3 regions of the Shewanella sp. YQ_9 genome follow, and region 1 is predicted to be linked to each of the others. Evidence: predicted binding sites of a transcription regulator. Region 1 holds the regulator's gene; each other region holds the start of a gene.
What was found. Region 1 encodes sigma-54, which starts transcription at its own class of promoters, with help from an activator protein. Its sites were predicted from a motif close to GTTGGCACGNNNNTNGNNT; they were not measured.
Positions count from the first base shown of each region.

Region 2: a site for sigma-54 is predicted at 5,008-5,026, ahead of fliE (flagellar hook-basal body complex protein FliE). Genes of this name have one in related genera too.
Region 3: a site for sigma-54 is predicted at 1,010-1,028, ahead of glnK (P-II family nitrogen regulator). Genes of this name have one in related genera too.

Region 1 is NZ_JBICJO010000065.1:8,730-16,151, reverse strand. It holds gene ACF8D4_RS18105 (OmpA family protein) at 1-30, shown strand, start outside; gene ACF8D4_RS18100 (molybdate ABC transporter substrate-binding protein) at 220-1,011, shown strand; gene ACF8D4_RS18095 (hypothetical protein) at 1,181-1,564, shown strand; gene mgtE (magnesium transporter) at 1,672-3,036, opposite strand; gene ACF8D4_RS18085 (HPr family phosphocarrier protein) at 3,120-3,395, opposite strand; gene rapZ (RNase adapter RapZ) at 3,382-4,236, opposite strand; gene ptsN (PTS IIA-like nitrogen regulatory protein PtsN) at 4,233-4,676, opposite strand; gene hpf (ribosome hibernation promoting factor) at 4,679-4,966, opposite strand; gene ACF8D4_RS18065 (RNA polymerase factor sigma-54) at 4,998-6,461, opposite strand; gene lptB (LPS export ABC transporter ATP-binding protein) at 6,557-7,285, opposite strand; gene lptA (lipopolysaccharide transport periplasmic protein LptA) at 7,282-7,422, opposite strand, start outside.
Region 2 is NZ_JBICJO010000034.1:31,496-38,917, reverse strand. It holds gene ACF8D4_RS10945 (hypothetical protein) at 1-304, shown strand, start outside; gene fliS (flagellar export chaperone FliS) at 311-721, shown strand; gene ACF8D4_RS10935 (sigma-54-dependent Fis family transcriptional regulator) at 1,000-2,430, shown strand; gene ACF8D4_RS10930 (PAS domain-containing sensor histidine kinase) at 2,510-3,574, shown strand; gene ACF8D4_RS10925 (sigma-54 dependent transcriptional regulator) at 3,571-4,902, shown strand; gene fliE (flagellar hook-basal body complex protein FliE) at 5,080-5,412, shown strand; gene fliF (flagellar basal-body MS-ring/collar protein FliF) at 5,454-7,163, shown strand; gene fliG (flagellar motor switch protein FliG) at 7,156-7,422, shown strand, end outside.
Region 3 is NZ_JBICJO010000057.1:155,710-163,131, forward strand. It holds gene nrfA (ammonia-forming nitrite reductase cytochrome c552 subunit) at 1-139, shown strand, start outside; gene ACF8D4_RS15750 (hydrolase) at 232-774, opposite strand; gene glnK (P-II family nitrogen regulator) at 1,076-1,414, shown strand; gene ACF8D4_RS15760 (ammonium transporter) at 1,425-2,675, shown strand; gene ACF8D4_RS15765 (hypothetical protein) at 2,945-3,316, shown strand; gene ACF8D4_RS15770 (tetratricopeptide repeat protein) at 3,483-4,637, shown strand; gene ACF8D4_RS15775 (DUF4785 domain-containing protein) at 4,798-6,087, opposite strand; gene ACF8D4_RS15780 (hypothetical protein) at 6,098-6,955, opposite strand; gene ACF8D4_RS15785 (transporter substrate-binding domain-containing protein) at 7,186-7,422, opposite strand, start outside.

The sequences.
Region 1 (7,422 bases):
GTAGAGATTATTCTTAGTCCTCTCGGCTAAGATTTTAAGTTTAAGGGTCGCTTAGGCGGCCCTTTTTATTGGGTCAAATTGTCCCTTTCTTCGGTTTTCCCTGTCAGGTGGCGTGATCTTGAGGGGAATTTATGACAAGTTTTGCCGTGGTGCGTTGATTTGTGATGCGGTTTGGTTGAGTTTAGCGGCATCTGTATCTTATACACCGGAGAAAAATAAATGAAAAAGAGCGTCTGCTTACTCGCCCTGTTACTGCCCGCCTTCTCTCAGGCGGCGGATCTGGAGTTCAGGGCCGCGGGAAGTTTGAAGACCGCCATGACGGATGTTATCGCCAGTTATCAGGCCGATGGCGGCGTTAAGGTCAATGCCCAGTTTGCCCCTTCAGGCTTGCTCAGAGGCCGAATTGAAGAGGGCGAAAAGGTAGACCTGTTTGCTTCGGCCAATATGAAACACCCACAGAAATTGATGCAGGAAGGCAAGGGCGCGCCTGTGGTGATGTTTGCCCGTAACCGCCTGTGCGCCCTGGCGCAAGATAATGTTCCTCTGACGACAGAGAATATGCTGGATACTCTGCTGGACAGCAAGATCAAGCTGGGCACCTCCACTCCCAAGGCCGACCCTGCCGGTGACTATGCTTTCAAGGTGTTTGACCGCGCCGAAGCTATCAAGCCCGGTAGTCAGGCCAAACTGGCGGCCAAGGCGCTCAAGCTGACCGGTGGCGCCGACAGTGCCAAGGCGCCGAAAGGCAAAAATCCCTATGGCTGGGTGATGGCCAACAAACAGGCGGATGTATTTTTAACCTACTGCACCAATGCCGTATTGGCCAAGAAAGAAGTGCCTGATCTCAAGATAGTGGCGTTGCCCGAGTCGCTGGCAGTGGGTGCCAACTATGGCATGCTGGTGCTGGATAAGGCCGACTCTGCCGCCTGGCCGCTGGCTATGTATATTCTCTCTCCCAAGGGACAATCCATTCTGGCCTCTTACGGCTTTGAAGCACCGCTTAAGCCCTAAATCTCTATCCGGCGGAAGCGGGTTTTACTCTGGAGATGTGCGAATCAGTTGCTTTGAACTGACTCGCACTCTCTTTATGGGTATTTCACGGTTTTTTGGCCAAATCAGCTTGCGCAGGCAATTATTATCCTTCTAAAGTAGGGCATTATGTCCTTGCCAAGGGGGGAGCATGCTCGAAACCAAAGGCTTACCGATAGCGACAGATTATCTCGGCGACGAGGTGAGATTTATCCGCCTTTGTTATGACAGTCAGGGCTTGGATATCGAGCTGAGTGTTGAGGGCAGCCGGGCATTGGTGCACTTTGACTCTGTGGTTGGCTTTCGGATGCTGGATGAAGGCGATCTGATGGAGTTCTGGACCGAGTGCAGCCTCTCCAATGGCTGGTTGTTTCGTATCTCCAACGGTGGTTGGTATCGCCAGGAGGCCGAACGCAGCGGCTTTATGGCCAGCGCCAATCTCAAGTTGCAGGAATATCTGCTGGTGAGCCGCAATGAGTGTGTCTCTGTCTTCTGTGAACAGGATGAGCCCAAGGTGCACTGGCTTAAAGACTGACCCGCTATCTTCCACCGTCAGAGGACGAACCTGGTCGCCCCCTGCTATTTCTGCAATTCATCTAGGCCAGAGCTTCAGCAAGCCTTCAGCCCATTAGAAACATAGCTTCAGCTCATTAAAACGAGAGTCGCCAACCCCAGGAAGGCGAACAGGCCTATTACATCCGTCACAGTCGTCAGCACCATGCCGCCGGCCAGCGCAGGGTCTACATTGAGTTTTTTCAGGATCAGCGGAATACTAGCCCCGGCGAGACCGGCTACCGTCATATTGATCAACATGGCGCCGCCAATAAGGGCGCCGAGTGCCAGATCGCCTTTCCAGATCCACACGGCAGTGAATACCAGCGCCGACCACAACAGGCCATTGAGAAATCCGATGGCCAACTCCTTGCCGATAAGCCAGCGGGAGTTGCTCTGGCCTATGTGGCCGAGGGCGATACCGCGGATCACCAGCGCCAGTGTCTGGTTGCCGGCAACGCCGCCCATGCTGGGCACTATGGTCATCAGAATTGCTATAGTGGCGAATTTTTCCAGCGTGCCTTCAAACATATTGCTGACCGAGGCGGCCAGCAGGGCGGCAAACAGGTTGAAGGTCAGCCATAGGGAGCGGCGAAAGGCACTCTTGAACACGGGGCCGAAGGTGTCTTCATCATCGTCCATCCCCGCCATACCCATCATGGAGTGTTCGGCGTCTTCTCGGATAACGTCCACCACGTCATCAATGGTGATCCGCCCAAGCAGATGGCCTTCGCTGTCGACCACTGGCGCCGAGACCCAGTCGTGGCGTTCAAACAGTTGGGCCACTTCATTGTCCGGCATGGTGACGGGAATGCTCTCAAGTTCGGGATCCATTATGCTGCGGATCCCGGCGGTGGGATTACAGGTTAGCAGGCTGGAGAGCTTGACGCCGCCGAGTAATATGTCGCGCCTGTCCACCACATAGAGGGTATCAGTGGCTTCAGGCAATTCGCCTCTTTGGCGCAGATAACGCAGCACCACATCGACATTGACGTCAGGCCTCAGGGTCACAGTATCTGTATTCATCAGACTACCGGCGCTGTCTTCCGGATAAGAGAGCGCCTGTTCGACCCTGGCCCTGTCCTGCGCACTCATGGAGTGCAGTACCTGCTTGTAGAGGGTATCGGGAAGGCTCCGCAGCACATAGGCCAGGTCATCGGTATCCATACCCGCGGTCGCTCGCGCCAAACGCTCAGGACTCATAAGGCTGATCAGCTGGTCTTTCATATCCTCACCCAGCTCTTCGAGGATCTCGCCGCTCTGCTCCTGATCCACCAGTTGCCAGAGTACCTGACGGGTACGCGGCGGTGAAGATTCGAGAATAAAGGCGATATCCGAAGCCGTCATTCGCTGCAGCATGTCGCGCACATGCACGAACATACCACTGCTAAGAGCTTGGTTTAGTTGAGTAAGACGTTGTTCTGTCAGCTCTTGGTCGAGCGCTTCTATTGGCATGCAGTTCCCCCTGTGATGCAAAGCGAGGATATGTTACCTCAAGACTGGGGTGTTATAGAAACAAAGAGTGCAGCGCTAAGGCTTTAGCTGGCTTCGTCGAAACGGGCGTTGATCAGGGCGCAGATAGCGTCCATCGCGGGTTCGGCATCCGGGCCTTCGGCGATGAGGCGAATACTCTTGCCTTGGCCGGTTTCCAGCATCAAGAGCCCAAGCACACTGGCGGCCGAGGCTTTTTTCTCGCCTTGGATCAGGGTGATATCGGCTTCGAACTCGCTGGCCAGCACCGCCAGCTTAGTGGCGGCGCGGGCATGCAGGCCCAGCTTATTGACTATGGTGACTTCCCGTTCAACCTTTGCCATTACTCAGCTCCCGGTGACGGGCCTGTACCTTGTGTTTGCTGTTGCCAAAACGCTTGGCGAGCTGCTCAGCGACATAGACAGATCTATGCTGGCCGCCGGTGCAGCCTATGGCTATGGTGAGGTAACTGCGGTTGTTGCGTTCCAGGTGCGGCAGCCAAGTTTCCAATAGATTTTCTATCTGCCAGATAAACTTGTTCACCAGTGGCTGGCGGCTGAGAAACTCCTGCACAGCTTCATCCAGCCCGGTCAGTGGCCTGAGCGCCGGCTCCCAGTGAGGGTTGGGCAGAAAGCGCACATCAAACATGAAGTCGGCTTCCTGAGGCATACCATGCTTAAAGCCGAACGACTCGAAGTTGATCACCAGCTCTTTATCGACACTGCCAAGCAGAATTTCCCGCACTGTGTCACTGAGTTCATAGATGTTCAGCGCCGAGGTGTCTATGTAGTGATCCACCAGTTTCGACATGGGTTCCAGCAGCTTGCCTTCGAGCTTGATGGCATCCTGTAGTGAGACTTTGCTCTTGGACAGGGGGTGCAGTCTGCGGGTTTCGCTGTAGCGCTTCAGAAGCACTTTATCAGAGGCGTTGAGGAAGAAGCTGGTCAGTTGGGTGTTTTCCGGCAAGGCCGCCAACTGTTGTTCCAGCACCTTTTCCTGATCCGGCATATTGCGCACATCTATGCTGATGGCGACCAGATCATTGCTGCCACGGAGGTTTTCCAACAGGCTGCCAATCATGGGCAGGGGGAGATTATCCACACAGTAGTAACCCAGGTCTTCGAGTACCCTGAGGGCAACGGATTTTCCGGAACCGGAGCGGCCTGAGACTATGGCGAGTTTCATCCTGTGATCACCTGATAGAGTTCTGTTTCGTCGCTGGATTTTCGCAACTGCTTGAGTATCGCCTTATCGCTGAGCTTTTCAGCCATGGCGGATAGGGTACTCAGGTGTTGCTGACATTGATCTGCGGGCACCAGGAGGGCGAACAGTATGTCCACCGGCTGGTTGTCTATGGCATCGAAGGCGATAGGCTCTTCGCATTTGACCAGCACGGCAATCGGCTCTGTAATGTCCGGTAGTCTGCCATGCGGAATCGCAATACCATTACCTATACCTGTGCTCCCCATCTTTTCGCGGGCCAAAAGGCTTTCAAAAATCGCTTGAGAGGAAAGGGTGGGGTACTGGGCGCTAGCGAGATCGCTAATCAGCTCCAGTACCTTTTTCTTACTGCCCGGAGTGGCACAGGTAGTGCACTCCGGCCGCAGGATGGTACTCAGTTCCATCGTTAGTGTTTTGTCAGCTTTTCTTTGTGTTTAATGACCTGACGATCCAATTTATCAATCAGAACGTCGATGGCGGCATACATGTCGGCATGTTCAGAAGTTGCATAGACTTCGCCGCCTGTGAGGTGGATCTTGGCTTCGGCTATCTGTTGCAGTTTTTGTACATTGAGCACAACGTGCACATTATTGATCTGTTCGAAATGGCGTTCAAGTTTAGAAAACTTACTTTCCACGTAGTCACGCAGTGAGTCGGTGATCTCGATATGATGTCCTGTCAGGTTGATTTGCATAGAAAGATTCCTCCAATTTCCAACTGTGGATTTATAAACTCTTACGCTGGTTCGACGGTGGTATCATCATAGCCTCGCGATACTTGGCTATGGTGCGTCTTGCAACGTTGATTCCCTGTTCTGCCAGAAGTTGCGCCATCTTGCTGTCGCTCAAAGGCTTCTTCTGGTTTTCCGCTGCCACGAGCTTCTTGATAAAAGCCCTGATCGCCGTGGAAGAGCATTCTCCGCCATCTTCGGTGCCGACATGGCTGGAGAAGAAGTACTTCAATTCAAATATTCCCCTGGGGGTATGCATATACTTTTGAGTGGTGACCCTGGAGATGGTCGATTCATGCATCTCGACCGCCTCGGCAATATCGTTGAGCACCATGGGTTTCATGGCCTCTTCACCATATTCAAAAAATCCCTGCTGGAACTGCACTATACAGTTGGCCACCTTGAGCAGGGTGTCGTTGCGGCTCTCCAGGCTCTTGATAAACCATTTGGCTTCCTGAAGATGACCACGAATAAACTGGCTGTCTGATTGACTGCGGGCGCTACGGGCCATGGCAGCATACTGCTGATTGATCCCGAGTTTGGGCATACAGTCCGGGTTGAGTTCTACTACCCAGCGGCCGTTTTTCTTCCAGACACTGACATCAGGGATCACATATTCCTCGTCCATCGGCTGCACCAGCAAGCCGGGGCGGGGATTGAGACTCTGGATAAGGTTGATGGCGTCACGCAGTTGATCTTCCTTGAGCTTGGTCTTGCGCATCAGGGTGCGGAAGTCACGGGCAGCAATGAGATCCAGATGTTCGTCAATCAACAAGCGGGCGTCGGCCAGATGTGGGGTGTCGGTGTTGAACTGTTGCAACTGGATCAGCAGGCATTCGCGCAGATCTCTGGAGGCGATGCCGACAGGGTCAAAGTGCTGGATCCGCTTGAGTACTGCCTCGACTTCATCGAGCTCAATCTCAGGGTTGCCCATGGCTTCGAGGATCTCCTCTGTGCTCTGGGTCAGATAGCCCTGCTCGTCGATGGCATCAATAATGGCGGTGGCAATGGCGTCGTCGGTATCGGAAAACGGGGTCAGGTTCTTCTGCCATTCCAGATGTTCATAGAGACCTTCGCTGGTTTCACCCTGGAAGGGCATATCATCTTCACGGCCCATGGCCGGCCCTGAGGCGCTGGCGGCGGTAAAGACTTCGTCCCAGGTGGTATCCATAGGTAATTCATCCGGCATAGACTCATTGTTCAATGCCTCTGAGGTTTCTACCGTGGAACCATCTTCCTGCTTGGCGCTCAACTCGCCGGCGTCGTTTTCCTTGTGGTTGTCGTCGATAGCGTCATCCTGGTTGTCCTCGGCCATTTCCAACAGAGGGTTGGCTTCCAAGGCTTCCTGGATTTCCTGCTGCAGCTCAAGGGACGACAGTTGCAGCAGGCGAATAGCCTGTTGCAACTGAGGTGTCATGGTCAACTGTTGACCCAGTTTGAGCTGGAGTGACGCTTTCATTATACCGCTAATCCCTACTCGTTATTTTTCAAGGAAAAAATTCAATAATAACAAACTATAATACCCGGAATTGCCACCGGATGACATGATCCTAACTATAGCCTGAATTGTTCGCCTAAGTACACAGCACGCACTTGCTGGTTGTCCAAGATTTCAGCGGGTGTGCCCTCGGCGATCAACTGCCCATGGCTGACTATGTAGGCTCGCTCACAAACGTCGAGTGTTTCGCGAACATTGTGGTCTGTGATCAGCACCCCCAAACCGCGGGACTTAAGCTGTTCGATGATTTTCTTGATATCGATAACTGAGATGGGATCCACACCGGCGAACGGCTCATCCAGCAAAATGAACTGTGGATTGGCGGCCAATGCCCGGGCGATTTCCACCCGGCGGCGTTCGCCGCCGGAGAGGGACATCCCCAGGCTGTCACGTATGTGGGTAATATGGAATTCTTCCAGCAACTGTTCGAGTTGTTCCTCGCGCTCGTCGCTGTTGAGTTCTTTGCGGGTTTGCAGCACGGCCATGATGTTGTCATGCACCGACAGCTTGCGGAAAATACTGGCTTCCTGTGGCAGGTAGCCTATGCCTTTACGGGCTCGCAGGTGCATGGGATCCAGGGTCAGCTCGTCGTCGTCAATGAAGATACGGCCCTTGTCACTCTGTACCAGCCCAACCACCATGTAGAAGGTGGTGGTCTTGCCAGCCCCGTTGGGGCCCAGCAGCCCCACGATTTGGCCGGTATTGACCGACAGGCTGACGTCTTTGACGACGTTGCGTTTCTTGTAACTCTTTGCCAGATTCTGTGCCGTCAGGGTGCTGGTCATTGCGGCTCCTGCTGCTGTTCTTTCTTGTTGAGATCCTGATAGTTTTCCGGCTGGATAACAGTGGTTACCCTGTCTTGGCCTTTGCCGCTGCTTTCCGCTTCCAGCTGCTGCTTGTTGATGTCGTAGACTATCTTCTC
Region 2 (7,422 bases), on a different contig from region 1:
GAATCAGATCAACGAATTGTTGCGCCGGGCTCTGGATTGTTTACTGACAATTCCCGCCGAGGATGAAAAAACTGACGAGTTGGTCTCTAATTTGCAAGAGCTGGTAAGCAGGCGTCAAACTTTGCTCCAGACCCTGATAGAGGAAGTGCAGAGTCCTGAGTTGCTAGAGGAGCAATTGGAGCTGACTGCCACTTTTGAGCAGCATGCCAAAGCGATACGCCAACAAAGGCAGGAGCTATTGGCGCTCAGGAGTCAGAACAAACGTCAGGTCAATGTTTACAAGTCTATAGATGCAAATAGGTAGGTATTTATGAGAGGGTCGCTACAGTCTTATCGTAAGGTGTCATTGGAGAGTGAAATCTCAGTTGCATCACCGCACAGGATCATTCAGTTGATGTTCAACGGCGCATTGGAGCGTATTGCCCAGAGTCGTTACGCCATAGAGCAAGGCGACCAGTCGTCCAAGGGAATTTTCATCAACAAGGCGATTGGTATTATCACAGGTCTCAGCAACAGCCTGAATATGGAAGCCGGTGGTGAGATAGCCAAGAATCTCAGCAACCTTTACGACTTTATGCTGCGGCGTATCTCTGAGGCCAATCTGAATAATGATGTTCAGGCGCTGGATGATGTTGCGGCCGTGCTGCGGGACATCAAAGAAGCCTGGGATGCCATTCCCGCTGATAAACATCACCTTACGGCTCACGAAGAAAACCGTTGAGTTATTAACCATTCGAGATAAAGGCGCCTTTGGCGCCTTTTTGACTTGCGCCATTTAATTGACGATATTAGCTCTTAAGTGCTGAATTTGGACTAAAATCAGGAAGGGTTAGGCAGAAAAGCCATCCTAGGCTTGCTTATATCGTGCCGATAATACAATATTCAGCATTGCTACAAATTTAGCTGAGTATGTGAAGAAAGCATTGCCAGACTTTCCAGAGCAACTAACACTAATAATTAATGCGAATCCATAATTGCCAAAGCTTAGCGGCCCACTGAATGATGCATACAGATCAACGAATTTTACTTGTCGGAAACCCCTCTGAGCGCACCAGTCGCTTATCTTGTGTTTTAGAGTTTATTGGTGAGCAAGTGGAAGTTGTGGCTCCCGAGGCTATCGACGCGCAATCTCCGGAAACTCGATGTCGGGCCATGATATTGGTCAGTGACGGCATAGAGGACGAGGCGCTGCAGTCACTGATGCTTAAACTGCCATGGCAGCCTATGTTGCTGTTGGGGCACAGCAATGCCAATCCTTCCAATCTACTCGGCAAGATTGAAGAACCTCTCAGCTATTCCCAACTGACCGAACTGTTGCATTTTTGCCAGGTCTTTGGTCAGGTCAAGCGGCCACAGGTACCAACCAGTGCCAACCAGACCAAGCTGTTCCGCAGCCTGGTAGGGCGCAGCGACGGCATTGCCAATGTGCGCCATCTGATTAACCAGGTTTCGGGATCTGATGCCACTGTGCTGGTGCTCGGGCCCTCTGGTACCGGCAAGGAAGTGGTCGCCCGTAATATTCATTATCTTTCAGAGCGTCGCGATGGCCCTTTTATTCCGGTCAACTGCGGCGCCATTCCACCTGAGCTGTTGGAAAGTGAACTGTTTGGCCATGAGAAAGGCTCCTTTACCGGTGCTATCAGTGCCCGTAAGGGACGTTTTGAGCTGGCCGAAGGCGGCACCCTGTTCCTCGATGAGATAGGTGATATGCCGCTGCAGATGCAGGTCAAGCTGCTGCGGGTGTTGCAGGAAAGAGTATTTGAACGTGTGGGTGGCAATAAGGCGATTACCGCCGATGTGCGAGTGGTAGCTGCGACCCACAGAGATCTGGAAACCATGATTGAAGGCGGTGAATTCCGCGAAGATCTCTTCTATCGCCTCAATGTGTTCCCCATCGAAATGCCACCTCTGTGTGAGCGTCGGGATGATATTCCGCTGCTGCTGCAGGAGTTGGTCAGTCGGGTATTCAACGAAGGCAAGGGACGGGTGCGCTTTACCCAACGCGCCATCGACTCTCTCAAGGAACACGCCTGGTCGGGCAATGTCCGCGAGCTGTCCAATCTGGTAGAAAGGTTGACTATCCTCTATCCGGGCGGCCTGGTCGATGTTAACGACCTGCCGGTCAAGTATCGCCATATCGATGTGCCCGAGTATTCGGTCGAGGTCAGTGAAGAGCAACTGGAACGTGATGCCTTGGCATCCATCTTCAATGACGAAGAGCCGGTCGATCTGCCAGAGACCCGTTTCCCCAGTGAGTTGCCTCCGGAAGGGGTCAATCTCAAGGATCTCTTGGCCGAATTGGAAATCGACATGATACGTCAGGCGCTGGATCAGCAGGACAACGTCGTTGCCCGCGCCGCTGAAATGCTGGGTATTCGCCGCACCACCTTGGTGGAGAAAATGCGCAAATACGGCATGAGTAAAGACTAAGCTACTGATAATTTAGATTTTTAAATTGGCATAAACTCTGCATTAACCCTGTCAGCATCGTATTTTTGACGGGGTTAATATGTCTGCAAGCCCACTGGCTCAGCTCGAAACCATCTCTCATCATGGCCGCGAATGGATCCCGGTAAGGGAAGCCGCCAATATGTCCAATCGTATGGAGCATATTCTGCAGGCCATGCCTTCGGGCGTCGTTATCCTCAACGGTGACGGCTTGGTCAGTGAAGCCAACCCGGTTGCCGAATCTTTGTTGGGTGTTCCTCTGGTTGGTCAGCGCTGGCTGACTATCATCAATCGCGCCTTCGCGCCGCAAAAAGACGATGGTCATGAAGTTTCCCTGCGTAATGGCCGCCGGGTGAAGCTGGCTATTACGCCTCTGACCCCGGAGCAGGGGCAGCTGATTATGCTGACCGATCTCACCGAAACCCGACTGTTGCAGCAAAACCTTTCCCACCTTGAACGCTTGTCTGCACTCGGGAAAATGGTCGCCACTCTGGCGCATCAAATACGCACCCCTTTGTCTGCCGCTTTACTCTATGCCGCCAACTTGGGCAGTCCAAGGCTGGATGCAGGCTCCAGAGAGCGTTTTCAGGGCAAATTGCTCGACCGGCTTTCCGAGCTGGAGCAGCAGGTCAATGATATGTTGCTGATTGCCAAAGGTAAGCAAGAGGAAGCCTGCGACAGAGTGCCGTTCTCGACGGTGCTGGAAAAAGTCATGGCCAACTGTGAGCCCATCGCTGCCAGGCAAAATGTTGAATTGAGCCTGCAAATTGAAGGCGATAGCGAGATGCAGGTTAATCTTCATGGCTTGAGTTCTGCCATCAATAATCTGGTGATCAATAGCCTGGAAGCCGGCGCCACAAGAGTCATTTTGCGCCTGAGCTGCGATCAGGCACTCCGCCTTGATGTAATAGATAACGGCAAGGGCCTGGACAGCAAGATGCAAAAGCAGGTGCTGGAGCCTTTTTTCACCACCAAGCGTCAGGGCACAGGGCTTGGGCTGGCGGTGGTGCAGTCAGTGGTGCGCAGCCACGGCGGCAAATTGGACCTCAGCTGTAAGCTGGGTGCAGGTTGTACCGTCACGCTGACATTCCCGTTAACGACAGACTCTCAAGGAGGCGTGGCATGAGCGAAGCAAAAATTTTGTTGGTGGAAGACGATGCCGCGCTTCGGGAAGCACTGCTCGATACCTTGCTGCTCGCCAGTTATGAGTGCGTCGATGTCGCCAGCGCCGAAGAAGCGATAACCGCTTTGAAAGGTAATCGTTTTGATATGGTGATAAGCGATGTGCAGATGGAAGGTATCGGCGGTATGGGGCTGCTGGATTATCTGCGTCAGCAACATCCGCAGCTGCCGATCCTGTTGATGACAGCCTATGCCACCATCGACAATGCCGTCAGCGCAATCAAGCTGGGGGCCGTGGATTATCTCGCCAAGCCGTTTGCCCCTCAGGTATTGCTCAATCAGGTGAGTCGCTATTTACGCCCCAAGGTGGTTAGCGGCGGCCCAGTGGTGGCCGATGAAAAGAGCCTGGCCTTGCTGGCACTGGCGCAGCGGGTGGCCGCCTCAGAAGCCTCTGTGATGATAAGTGGCCCCAGCGGTTCGGGTAAAGAAGTGCTGGCTCGCTACATTCATCAGCACAGCCAAAGGCCTGACGGGCCTTTTGTGGCGATTAACTGTGCCGCCATCCCGGAAAATATGCTGGAAGCCACCTTGTTTGGCTACGAGAAAGGCGCCTTTACCGGGGCTTATCAGGCTTGCCCCGGTAAGTTTGAACAGGCTCATGGCGGCACCCTGTTGCTCGATGAAATTTCCGAGATGGAGCTGGCATTGCAGGCCAAGCTGCTGCGGGTACTGCAGGAGCGCGAGGTTGAACGTTTGGGGGGGCGCAAGACCATCAAGCTCGATGTCCGGGTGCTGGCAACCTCCAACCGGGATCTAAAAGATATGGTGGCCAAGGGCGAGTTTCGCGAAGACCTTTATTACAGGATCAATGTGTTTCCGCTTGCCTGGCCGGCACTGAACCAAAGACCGGCGGATATCATCCCATTGGCCAAACATCTGTTGGCACGTCACGCTGAAAACGCGGCGATTAACCCGGTTCCAGCTCTCAGCGATGCTGCAGTGCGGCGTTTGTTGGCCCACCGCTGGCCGGGGAATGTCCGTGAGCTGGATAATGTGATCCAGCGGGCGTTGATCTTGAGTCAAGGGCAGATAGAAGCGGGCGATATTATTATCGATTTGCAGGATGTTGCTCTGGGAGAGACCACGGCCCCGGAAACGCCTGAAGCGCTCGGTGATGAGCTCAAGGCTCAGGAGCATGTGATTATTCTCGAGACTCTGGCCCAGTGTCAGGGCAGTCGCAAACTGGTGGCAGAGAAATTGGGGATCAGCGCCCGCACTCTCAGATACAAGATGGCGCGCATGCGCGAGATGGGCATAGAGGTGCCCGCCTGAGTCATCTCCAAAGCGGCCGTTAGGCCGCTTTCCAATTCCATTGTTTTTCTTCAGGCCCTGGGTGAATTCAGGGCGTTTACTTAGCTTAACTTTGACTATTCCATTTTTGGCAAACTAATTGCATAGAGTCTGGTAACCCAGATTTTTCGTCAATTCGCTGACGACAGGAGTGAGAAGATGCAAATAGGTGCCAATTCTTTATTGCAAGAAATGCAATCACTTAAAGGTGAAATTGCCCCAACGGGATTTCAGTCTTCGCCTGTACGCCAGGTGGGCAATACCACAGGAACTGATTTCGGCCAATTACTGGCCCAGGCCGTAGGCAATGTCAGTGAGTTGCAAAGCACATCATCCAATCTGGCCACCCGGCTGGAGATGGGCGACACCACAGTGTCTCTGTCTGACACTGTCATTGCCCGCGAGAAAGCCAGCGTCGCATTCGAGGCCACAGTGCAGGTGCGCAACAAGCTGGTCGAAGCCTACAAAGAGATTATGAGCATGCCTGTTTAAGGCATGCTTGCATCACAGATCCCGGATAACAGGAACGCACCGTGAGCACAGAATTAGTAGCAGGATCCAATGTTTCCGCCGGTGGAACAACGCTGGAAGGGGTCCAACAGGAAAACAAGTCGGGTGTATTGGGCTCCCTCGGGGGAGTGGATATGCTGCGGCAGATCACCATGATCCTGGCATTGGCTATCTGTCTGGCTCTGGCGGTATTTGTGATGATCTGGGCCCAGGAGCCAGAATATCGGCCACTGGGCAAGATGGATACCCAGGAGATGGTGCAGGTACTCGATGTGCTGGATAAGAACCGGGTACCGTACAAGATTGAAGTCGATGTGATCACTGTGCCTGAAGACAAGTATCAGGACGTGAAGATGATGCTGAGCCGCGCCGGCATAGATTCCAGTGCCGAGGCCAAGGATTATCTGAGCCAGGATTCCGGCTTTGGTGTCAGTCAGCGGATGGAACAGGCCAGGCTGAAGCAGAGTCAGGAGATGAACCTGGCGCGGGCGATTGAAGAGCTCAATAGTGTCAGCCGTGCCAAGGTGATCCTGGCGCTGCCGAAGGAAAATGTGTTCGCCCGCAATCGCGCCAAACCCAGTGCCACAGTGGTGGTCAATACCCGTAGGGGCGGTTTGGGACAGGAAGAGGTTGATGCGATAGTCGATATCGTTGCCTCAGCGGTTCATGGCATGGAACCCAGCCGGGTTACAGTGACAGACTCCAACGGCCGCTTGCTGAACTCAGGCAGTCAGGATGGGGTATCTGCCCGCGCCAGACGCGAGCTTGAGCTGGTGCAGCAAAAAGAAAACGAATACCGCACCAAGATTGACTCGATTCTAATGCCGATCCTCGGTCCGGAAAACTTCACTTCTCAAGTGGATGTCAGCATGGACTTCACCGCAGTCGAGCAAACTGCCAAGCGTTTCAATCCGGATCTGCCATCACTTCGCAGTGAAATGACAGTGGAAAACAACAGCGTTGGTGGCAGCAGTGGCGGTATCCCCGGAGCCCTTTCCAATCAGCCGCCGATGGAGTCCAATATTCCTGAAAACGCTGCCGATGCCGCAGAAAGCAGCAGTGTTACTTCAGGCAACAGCCATAGGGAAGCGACCCGTAATTTTGAGCTGGATACCACCATCAGCCATACCCGTCAGCAGATAGGTGTGGTACGCCGGGTCAGTGTCTCAGTGGCGGTCGACTACAAGGCAGGTGCTGCCGGTGAAAATGGTCAGGTTGCCAGAGTGCCTCGCACAGGTGAAGAGATGGCCAATATCCGTCGCTTGTTGGAAGGCGCCGTTGGCTTCAACAGCCAAAGGGGCGACATGATAGAAGTGGTGACTGTGCCCTTTATGGATCAGCTGGTTGAAGACCTGCCTGAGCCGCCTCTGTGGGAGCAGCCCTGGTTCTGGCGGGCGATGAAACTCGGCATAGGTGCCTTGGTGATTTTGGTGCTTATCCTGTTCGTGGTGCGTCCCATGCTCAAGCGCCTCATCTACCCCGATGGCCAGAATATGCCGGATGAACCTGCGCTGGGGCATGAGCTGGCAGATATTGAAGATCAGTACGCTGCCGACACCCTGGGCATGCTCAACCGCCCTGAAAGTGAATACAGCTATGCCGATGACGGTTCGATTCTGATACCGGATCTGCACAAAGATGATGATATGATTAAGGCCATACGTGCTCTGGTGGCCAATGAACCTGAACTGTCCACCCAAGTGGTGAAGAACTGGTTGCAAGAAGATGCCTGAAAAAAAAGCGGATAAACCAGCCGAGAGCGGCTTCGACGTCAAGAATCTCAACGGGATTGAGAAGACCGCCATTTTGTTGCTGAGTCTCAGTGAAGCCGATGCGGCCTCTATTCTCAAACACTTGGAACCCAAACAGGTTCAAAAGGTGGGTATGGCCATGGCGGCCATGCAGGAGTTCGGCCAGGAGAAGGTGGTTGCGGTTCACAAGCTGTTTCTGGATGATATCCAGAAATACTCCTCCATAGGCTTTAACAGCGAA
Region 3 (7,422 bases), on a different contig from region 1:
TATCTCCACCAAGGCCAAGGCTCAGGCTGCTCTGGGTATGGACATGAAGAAGATGGTTTCCGACAAGGAAGACTTCAAGAAAAATGTTCTGCCTAAGTGGGATGCTGAAGCCAAGAAGCGTGAAGCAACCTACAAGTAACAGTCGTTAACATAACAAAATGAAAAATCCCCGCACCGCGGGGATTTTTTATCTTACAAGCCAGCAGTGGTAGCCAGTGAGTGATTACAGGCTTATTTGATCAGCTTAAGCAGAGCCTTAAAGCGTTCACCTTCTGCCTGATGTTGCAGTTCAAACAATAAAGATTCGCTGTTGTTGAGCCTGGCTCCCTGCTGCTTCATCATCTCTATTCCCAAGCGTTTGTTGCTTTCACTGCGGGAGCTGACGGCATCGGCTATCAAGTGCACATAGAAACCCTGCTCGATAAGATCACCACAGGTTTGATAGACACAGACATGGGTCTCTATCCCGGCCAGCAGTACCTGTTTGCGGCCCGTGCTCAACAGTGCCTCACGGAACGCCGGGCAGTGCCAGCCACTGAAGTGATGCTTGGCAATCGGCGAAGTGGTCTTGGATAGCAGGGCAGCCAGCGACTCTGTCGTAGGGCCGAGCTTCTGTGGCAACTGTTCCAGCCAGAGCACTGGGATATCAAACAAGGCCGTGCCTTCTATCAGCATGGCCAGTTGTTGATGCAGCTGTTCACTCTTGTCCATTATCTGCGCCAGTTTGCCCTGAACATCCACTATGACCAGCACACATTCTTCCGCTTTTAACATCTTGTTCTCCTTTAGGTTGGTCTTAGGACAGGTGCAAACGAGTCCTTCTTTCTCTCCAGTCAACGACAGGACATTCAGTTAACGTCAGTACAGGGCTTAAGCCAATAGGCCTTAGGTCGTAGATGATTGCGCTTTTTTTGTGCGCATAAGCCTTACTTGCACTTAATTGGTGCATATCTGCAGCTCTTAACCTGGCCCGTAAAAGCTAACTCTTTATAAAACAAAAAATTAACATTTTGGCCTGATGCTTGAATTGCTTTTGGCATAACACCAATACAGCAAGGCGATTCTGGAGGTCTGGATGAAATTAGTCAGCGCAATCATTAAGCCGTTCAAGCTTGATGATGTCCGCGAAGCGATTGCGGGCATAGGCATTGAGGGGATGACGGTCACCGAAGTAAAAGGTTTTGGCCGACAAAAGGGGCATACAGAGCTCTATCGGGGAGCCGAGTATCAGGTGGACTTTCTGCCCAAGGTTAAGCTCGAGATTGCCACCAAGGCGGAGAATCTTGAGCACCTGCTGGAGGTCATCACCAACGCCGCCCATACCGGCAAGATAGGTGACGGCAAGATCTTTGTGACAGATCTGGAACAGGTTATCCGTATTCGTACGGGCGAAACAGACACAGAAGCGCTGTAAGGGGGAGAAGATGGAAGAACTGAGCAAATTGGGTACTACGGTCACAGAGCTGCGTTTTGCGCTGGACACCTTTTACTTTCTGATCTCCGGCGCGCTGGTGATGTGGATGGCGGCGGGTTTCGCCATGCTGGAGGCTGGGTTGGTGCGTTCCAAAAACACTACAGAGATACTCACCAAAAACATCTGTCTCTATTCAATCGCCTGTATCACCTACCTGATAGTGGGTTACAACATCATGTATGTGGACAATGGCGAGGGCGGCTGGCTGCCGAGCATCAGCACCTTGATAGGATCTCAAGCTGCTGACGCCGACCATGCGCTGGAGTCTGATTTCTTCTTCCAGGTGGTATTTGTGGCTACAGCCATGTCGATTGTTTCCGGCGCCGTGGCCGAGCGCATGCGCCTGTGGGCTTTCCTGGCATTCAGCCTGGTAATGACGGCAGTCATCTATCCGGTGGAAGGTTACTGGACCTGGGGCGGTGGTTTCCTTTCCGAAGCCGGCTTTGTCGACTTTGCCGGTAGCGGCATAGTGCATATGGCCGGTGCGGCCGCGGCCTTGGCCGGCGTCTTGCTGCTGGGGGCCCGTAAAGGTAAATATGGCGCCAATGGCCAGGTTAACCCTATCCCGGGATCCAACCTGCCGCTGGCAACCCTGGGGACTTTTATCCTCTGGATGGGTTGGTTCGGTTTCAACGGTGGTTCTCAGTTACTGGTCTCTGATGCCGAGAATGCCAGCGCCGTGGCCAAAGTCTTCGTCAACACCAATTCGGCGGCGGCCTTCGGCGCGGTATCTGCACTGATCGTCTGTAAGATGGTGTGGGGCAAGGCCGACTTGACCATGATACTCAATGGTACTTTGGCTGGTTTGGTGGCTATCACGGCCGATCCATTGTCGCCCTCTCTGCCTATGGCGGGTGTGATAGGCCTGGTAGCCGGCGGTTTGGTGGTGTTCTCCATCGTGGGCTTTGACCGCATCAAGGTAGATGATCCTGTCGGGGCTATCTCGGTGCACGGGGTCGCCGGTTTCTTCGGTTTGATGATGGTGCCTCTGTCCAATGCCGATGCCAGTGTGACAGGGCAACTGTTTGGCGCTGCGGTGATCTCTGCCTGGGTGTTCCTGGCGTCATTGCTGGTGTGGGGCGCCTTGAAAGTGACCATGGGGATCCGGGTGACCGAAGAGGAAGAATACAACGGTATGGACGCGTCGGATTGCGGTATCGATGCCTATCCTGAGTTTGTGACTGTCAAGAGCGCCAATTGATAAGCCAAGAACGCCAGTTGAAAGGCCAGGCACGCCAGCTGATAAGCCATGAGTGTTCTTGAGAGACCAGGCAAGCTTCCTTTATCTTTAAGCCATCTCTTGTGAGGTGGCTTTTGGTTAGAGCTGGCTTTGGGGTTACCGGCCTTGTGGTTACCTGGCTTGGGGGGAGTCGGCCAGGAAAAGCGCATTTTGCGGCTATGGCGCTTGATGACAGACGCTCTTGGGGGCAGACTGAAAGCAGAAACAGCCTGGAGCCTAAGGGGATGGCGATGAAGACTCTCAGTGTAATGAAGCTGACCGGTACTTTTCTCTGCACTTTGTGCAGCACCTTGCTGTGGCTTGGCAATGCCGAGGCAGGTCAAGTGGTGGTTCGTGATGCCAGTGAGCCCTTCGATGCCTTTGCCGTCAGGGATGAATTACTGCGTCAGCATGAGTGGCAGGAACTACTGCGCTCGCAGCAGCAACTGGAGATCCTCCGCAGCCTGCCTGCCATATGTGTTCCTTACATGCGCCCCTATCGCTACTTTTCCTGCGATGGCCATTTTTATCGCCCCTATCTTTACCGGCAACAGCAGCTCTATATAGGGATCCCCAAGCCGGGTTTCGAAGTTATCGCTCCCGGGAATGAAGGCTTGAACTAGGGGATATTCACATTTTGTCACCCTTTGGCGCGGCAGGAGTGGCCAGTCTGACTTAAGCTTTCAGTAAAGAAGCCTTAACTCAGGAGGCCTTATGTTCTCAGGCACTTTCTCAAGCGCTTTCTCCGGCTCTCTCACTCGTGTTCTCTCTGGCGCTCTATCCGCTACCATGTTGAGTCGCTTAATTGGTGCGGTTTTGCTGCTGCTATTTTGCGGTTGCAACAGTACCCCGGTGCCAAGCAAGATGGCCCTTGGCAGCCTGTTTCAGGATAACCAATTCAAAGAGGTTGGGAATATCCCCGAGCCCGCCGAATTATTCGCCTTGCCTACCGAGGCGGTGCAGTTGCTCAGAGGTGCCTATAGCCGCAGCGCACTCATCTCCAATCAGGAGTTGGCCCACGAGTGGTTGGCTGACTATATCCATGCCGACAAGGGCGGCTTTCGCTATCAGGACAACTACACCCGCACCGCCGCCGAAACCTTTCACGACAGGGCCGGAAACTGCATGTCACTGGTGATCCTGACGGCGGCCATGGCGCAACAACTGGGGATAGAGGTTGAATTTCGTGATGTGGAAGTGCCCCCGGTCTGGGATCGTCAAGGCGCCTTTTATCTGGTCAATGGTCATATCAACCTCAAGCTATACCCGCCCAAGAATAATCATGTCTTCCATGTCACCGAGCGTTCCATCCTGGTGGATTTCATGCCAGAGCGTGCTGTGCGCAGCTATAAGGTCAATAAGATCAGCCAAGGTACTGTGGTCGCCATGTATTACAACAATGCGGCGGCCGAGGCATTGATCAATGAGAATTGGGATCTCGCATACGGCTTGCTGAAAAAGAGCCTGCAACAGCAGAGTCTGTTTATTCCGGCGCTCAACAGCCTGGCGGTGCTCTATCGCGCCAGGGGCATGGAACAGATGGCCGAGCGGGTCTACCGCTATGCGTTGACGCTTGAGCCGGAAAACATGACTACCCTCTATAACCTGGCGGTCATGCTGAGCAGCCAGGACAGACTGGATGAATGGGCCGAAGTGCACAAGGTACTGGAGCTTGCCCGGATCCGTAATCCTTATTATTACTATGATATGGCGCAACAAGCCTACATGGATAGCCAATATGACGAGGCACTGAGTTGGTATCGAAGAGCGATTGAGAAGGCGGATTATCGTCACGAGTTTTACTTTGGTTTGTCTAGAACCTATTGGGCAAAAGGGGACTCCGACCGGGCGAAGAGCAATCTGCAAAAGGCGTTGGCGCTGGCCGGTGACGGCGAGCAGAAAAAACGCTATCAGGCCAAGTTGCATGCGATGGAAGGGCATTGATTCAAAAGCTTGGCTGAAAGAGTGGGGTTATAAAGGCGCAATTAGTTGCAGCCAAGCTGCAGAGTAAAAAGCCCGATGCTGACATCTGCATCGGGCTTTGTTGCTTTTGGGCTATGAGTTGCTTTCTGGCTATAAGTTTCTCTCTACCTGAAAGTTGGCCTTAAAGGGCATCTAAACTCAGCGCCTTATCACGGTAACTCAAGCGCACCATCTGCCCCATATCCTTGAGCTCAACTGCCCTGACACCATAGGGCGGCTTTAAGCCCGAATTTTGGATTAGCTCAAGGTTTAGAGGCAACTGCAGACTGTTTTGCTCTTGTGTCAGCCAGGCTGCGCTTTCACTCTGCAGTATGGCGATTTCCCGCCCCTGGGAGTCCATCCCTGTGAGTATTGCCGACACCCCAAAACGACCACTTTGGGCCAGCTCCAGCGTAAAGTTGAGGGCACTTGGCAGACCATTTTGCCAACCAACTTTGATTTCGGGTACCAGCCGCGCCGATGGATAGAACTGCTTGAAGGCGGTCTTGACTGTTCGTCGTACCAAGGTGTTATCCACCTGTGTCTCAATATCGACCACCAATTCACTGAAACCCGCATTGCTTGAGGGCATGGGCAGCTGCTCATTTTGCAGTCGCCAGCTGTTGCCACTTTGGCTGAGTTGCAGTGGGGTTTGCTCGCCGCTTGCTTGCTGCAGCCGGGCACTGGCCAAACGAGGTGAACCCATGGCCTTATCGTTCTCAAGCGCCAGCTCCAACTCGAGATGGGTGTTGGCCTCGAGTGATGATGGGGTGCTTAACTTGAGACGATAGGCAGACCCTTTCTCTTTGACATTGACGAGATAGTTGTCAGTGGCGGTCAGCGCTGCGGCGACCTGCAGGCGATAGAGACCGGGCTTGATATCTGAGCTCAGCAACAGGGCACTGGAGTCATCATCCATCCCGGCGCTGGCCAGAGACTCAGAGTCTACGGCGCGGCGGATAAGACGCTTGTTCTCAGTTTTGCCTGCGGCCGAGCTGAGTTGAACTGCGTCCGGAGCAATGCTCTTGGGGGCAGTCGGGGCGCCGCTGCTTTTATCCCAGCGAGGAGCCAGACGGATAACGCTGCTGCCTTGGGTTAATGGCAGCTCTATGCCCTGGTTAAGCTCGGCGCCTGTAACCATCAACCAGTATTCATCACTGCTGGCACTGGCGGTTTTGTCCGGCAGCTGGGCTTGATACTCCCCTGACAGCGCCCTGACAAAGCTGACATCTTCCCTGGAAGTATTCAAGGGCGGCAATTGCCCTGTATCTAGCTCTTCTGAAGCCTTGATATCGCTTGTCTGGGGCGGCACCATGGCCAAGGTCAGGCTTTTGGGCTGCTGGTTCTGTTCTACCTTGGCATCATCCTGGCAACCCGTGAGGCTCAGGAGTATCGCTGCCAGCAGCGGTGTCTTGCTGATATGCATCTTCATACTTACGTCCTCAGATATGATTGCGCAGAAGGGTGTCGAGATTAAAACAGGCCCGGCGGCTTTGATGGTGACTCAAAGGTTCTCTGTCACGGGTTTTCTGCTTATCGGTAAACCAGACACTGCCGGCGGCACTCTGGGAGCTGCACTCAAGAAAACCGTCGGAGCAGTTATCCAGCCAGTTTTGGGTAGTCTCCAACCCGACCTGGTACTGATAGCCGCCGCAATAGCTGTCGCTGTCCCAAACTGCCGACTCCACGTCCGAGCCGACAACAGCTTCAAAAGGCTTACCCAGAGAAGGGCGCCCGGCTGTGCCGTACAGCCATTGACTGTTGTATTGCGCCATCCAACCCACTTGCTGCTGTTTGACGGCATCGCTGTCGTAACCGAGCAGCCAGCCGAGACTGGTTTCAAACACATTGCCTTGAGTGACGGCATCGGCCAGTGGGGTACCGGCACTGGAAGGAGCCAGCGCTATCACTCGGCTGATGCTGTTGATCACAGCTGGATAACGCCCATCCCAGGTGGGATTGGACAAGACCCAGCGCACTATGTTGCCGCCATTGGAGTGGGTGATGAGGATCAGTTGATCCAGATTGCGGGCGTTGATAAAGCTCTGCAGCTGAGCGACCAGACAGCCGGCAGCGGCCTCATCCCACATATATTGTTCGAAGTCACAGTTGATGACCTGATAGTTACTCGGGGTGCTGATACCTTGACGAACTGAATCGACAAACTCGCGGGTCCAGTAATCGTTCAGGGCATCGGTTTGTTTTCCTGTTCCATGGACAAAGGCGACGCCGGTGGCGCCATGACTCAGGGAGCAGACACTACAAAGACCCAACATCATTAGGGTGGTGGATATTTTCATGTCGCATTTCTCTTGTTGATTGTCATTATTTTGTTGAACGGATAAGTATGCTCATCCACTAATTAAGCTAACTTCGATATGTTAAGGCGGCAAGACTTTATGCGGAATATTTGATTGTCTGAAGAGGGTTTAATGTGGGATTGTGTTTGAATTTCAGCTTTGACTTTATTTATCTGCTGCTTTTTCAGATAAATAAAGCCTGATGGAAAACTACTCGGGTTTGAATATTGTCAGTCATCAAACTGTGGTGGTTCGGCCAGAATACGCTCGGCAACTCCCTGCTCATAAAGCCACTCGATACCGGCGGTTATTTCGGCGGCTATCTCAGGATCCCGGCAAGCCAGAAAGCGTGGGGCCTCTTCGAACAGCGATACTTCCCTTACAGGAGGAAGTGAGTCCTTTTTCTCAGCAAGTTTTTGATAGTTATAGGCAAAAATTCGCCTTTCCAACACTATTGCCTCAACTCT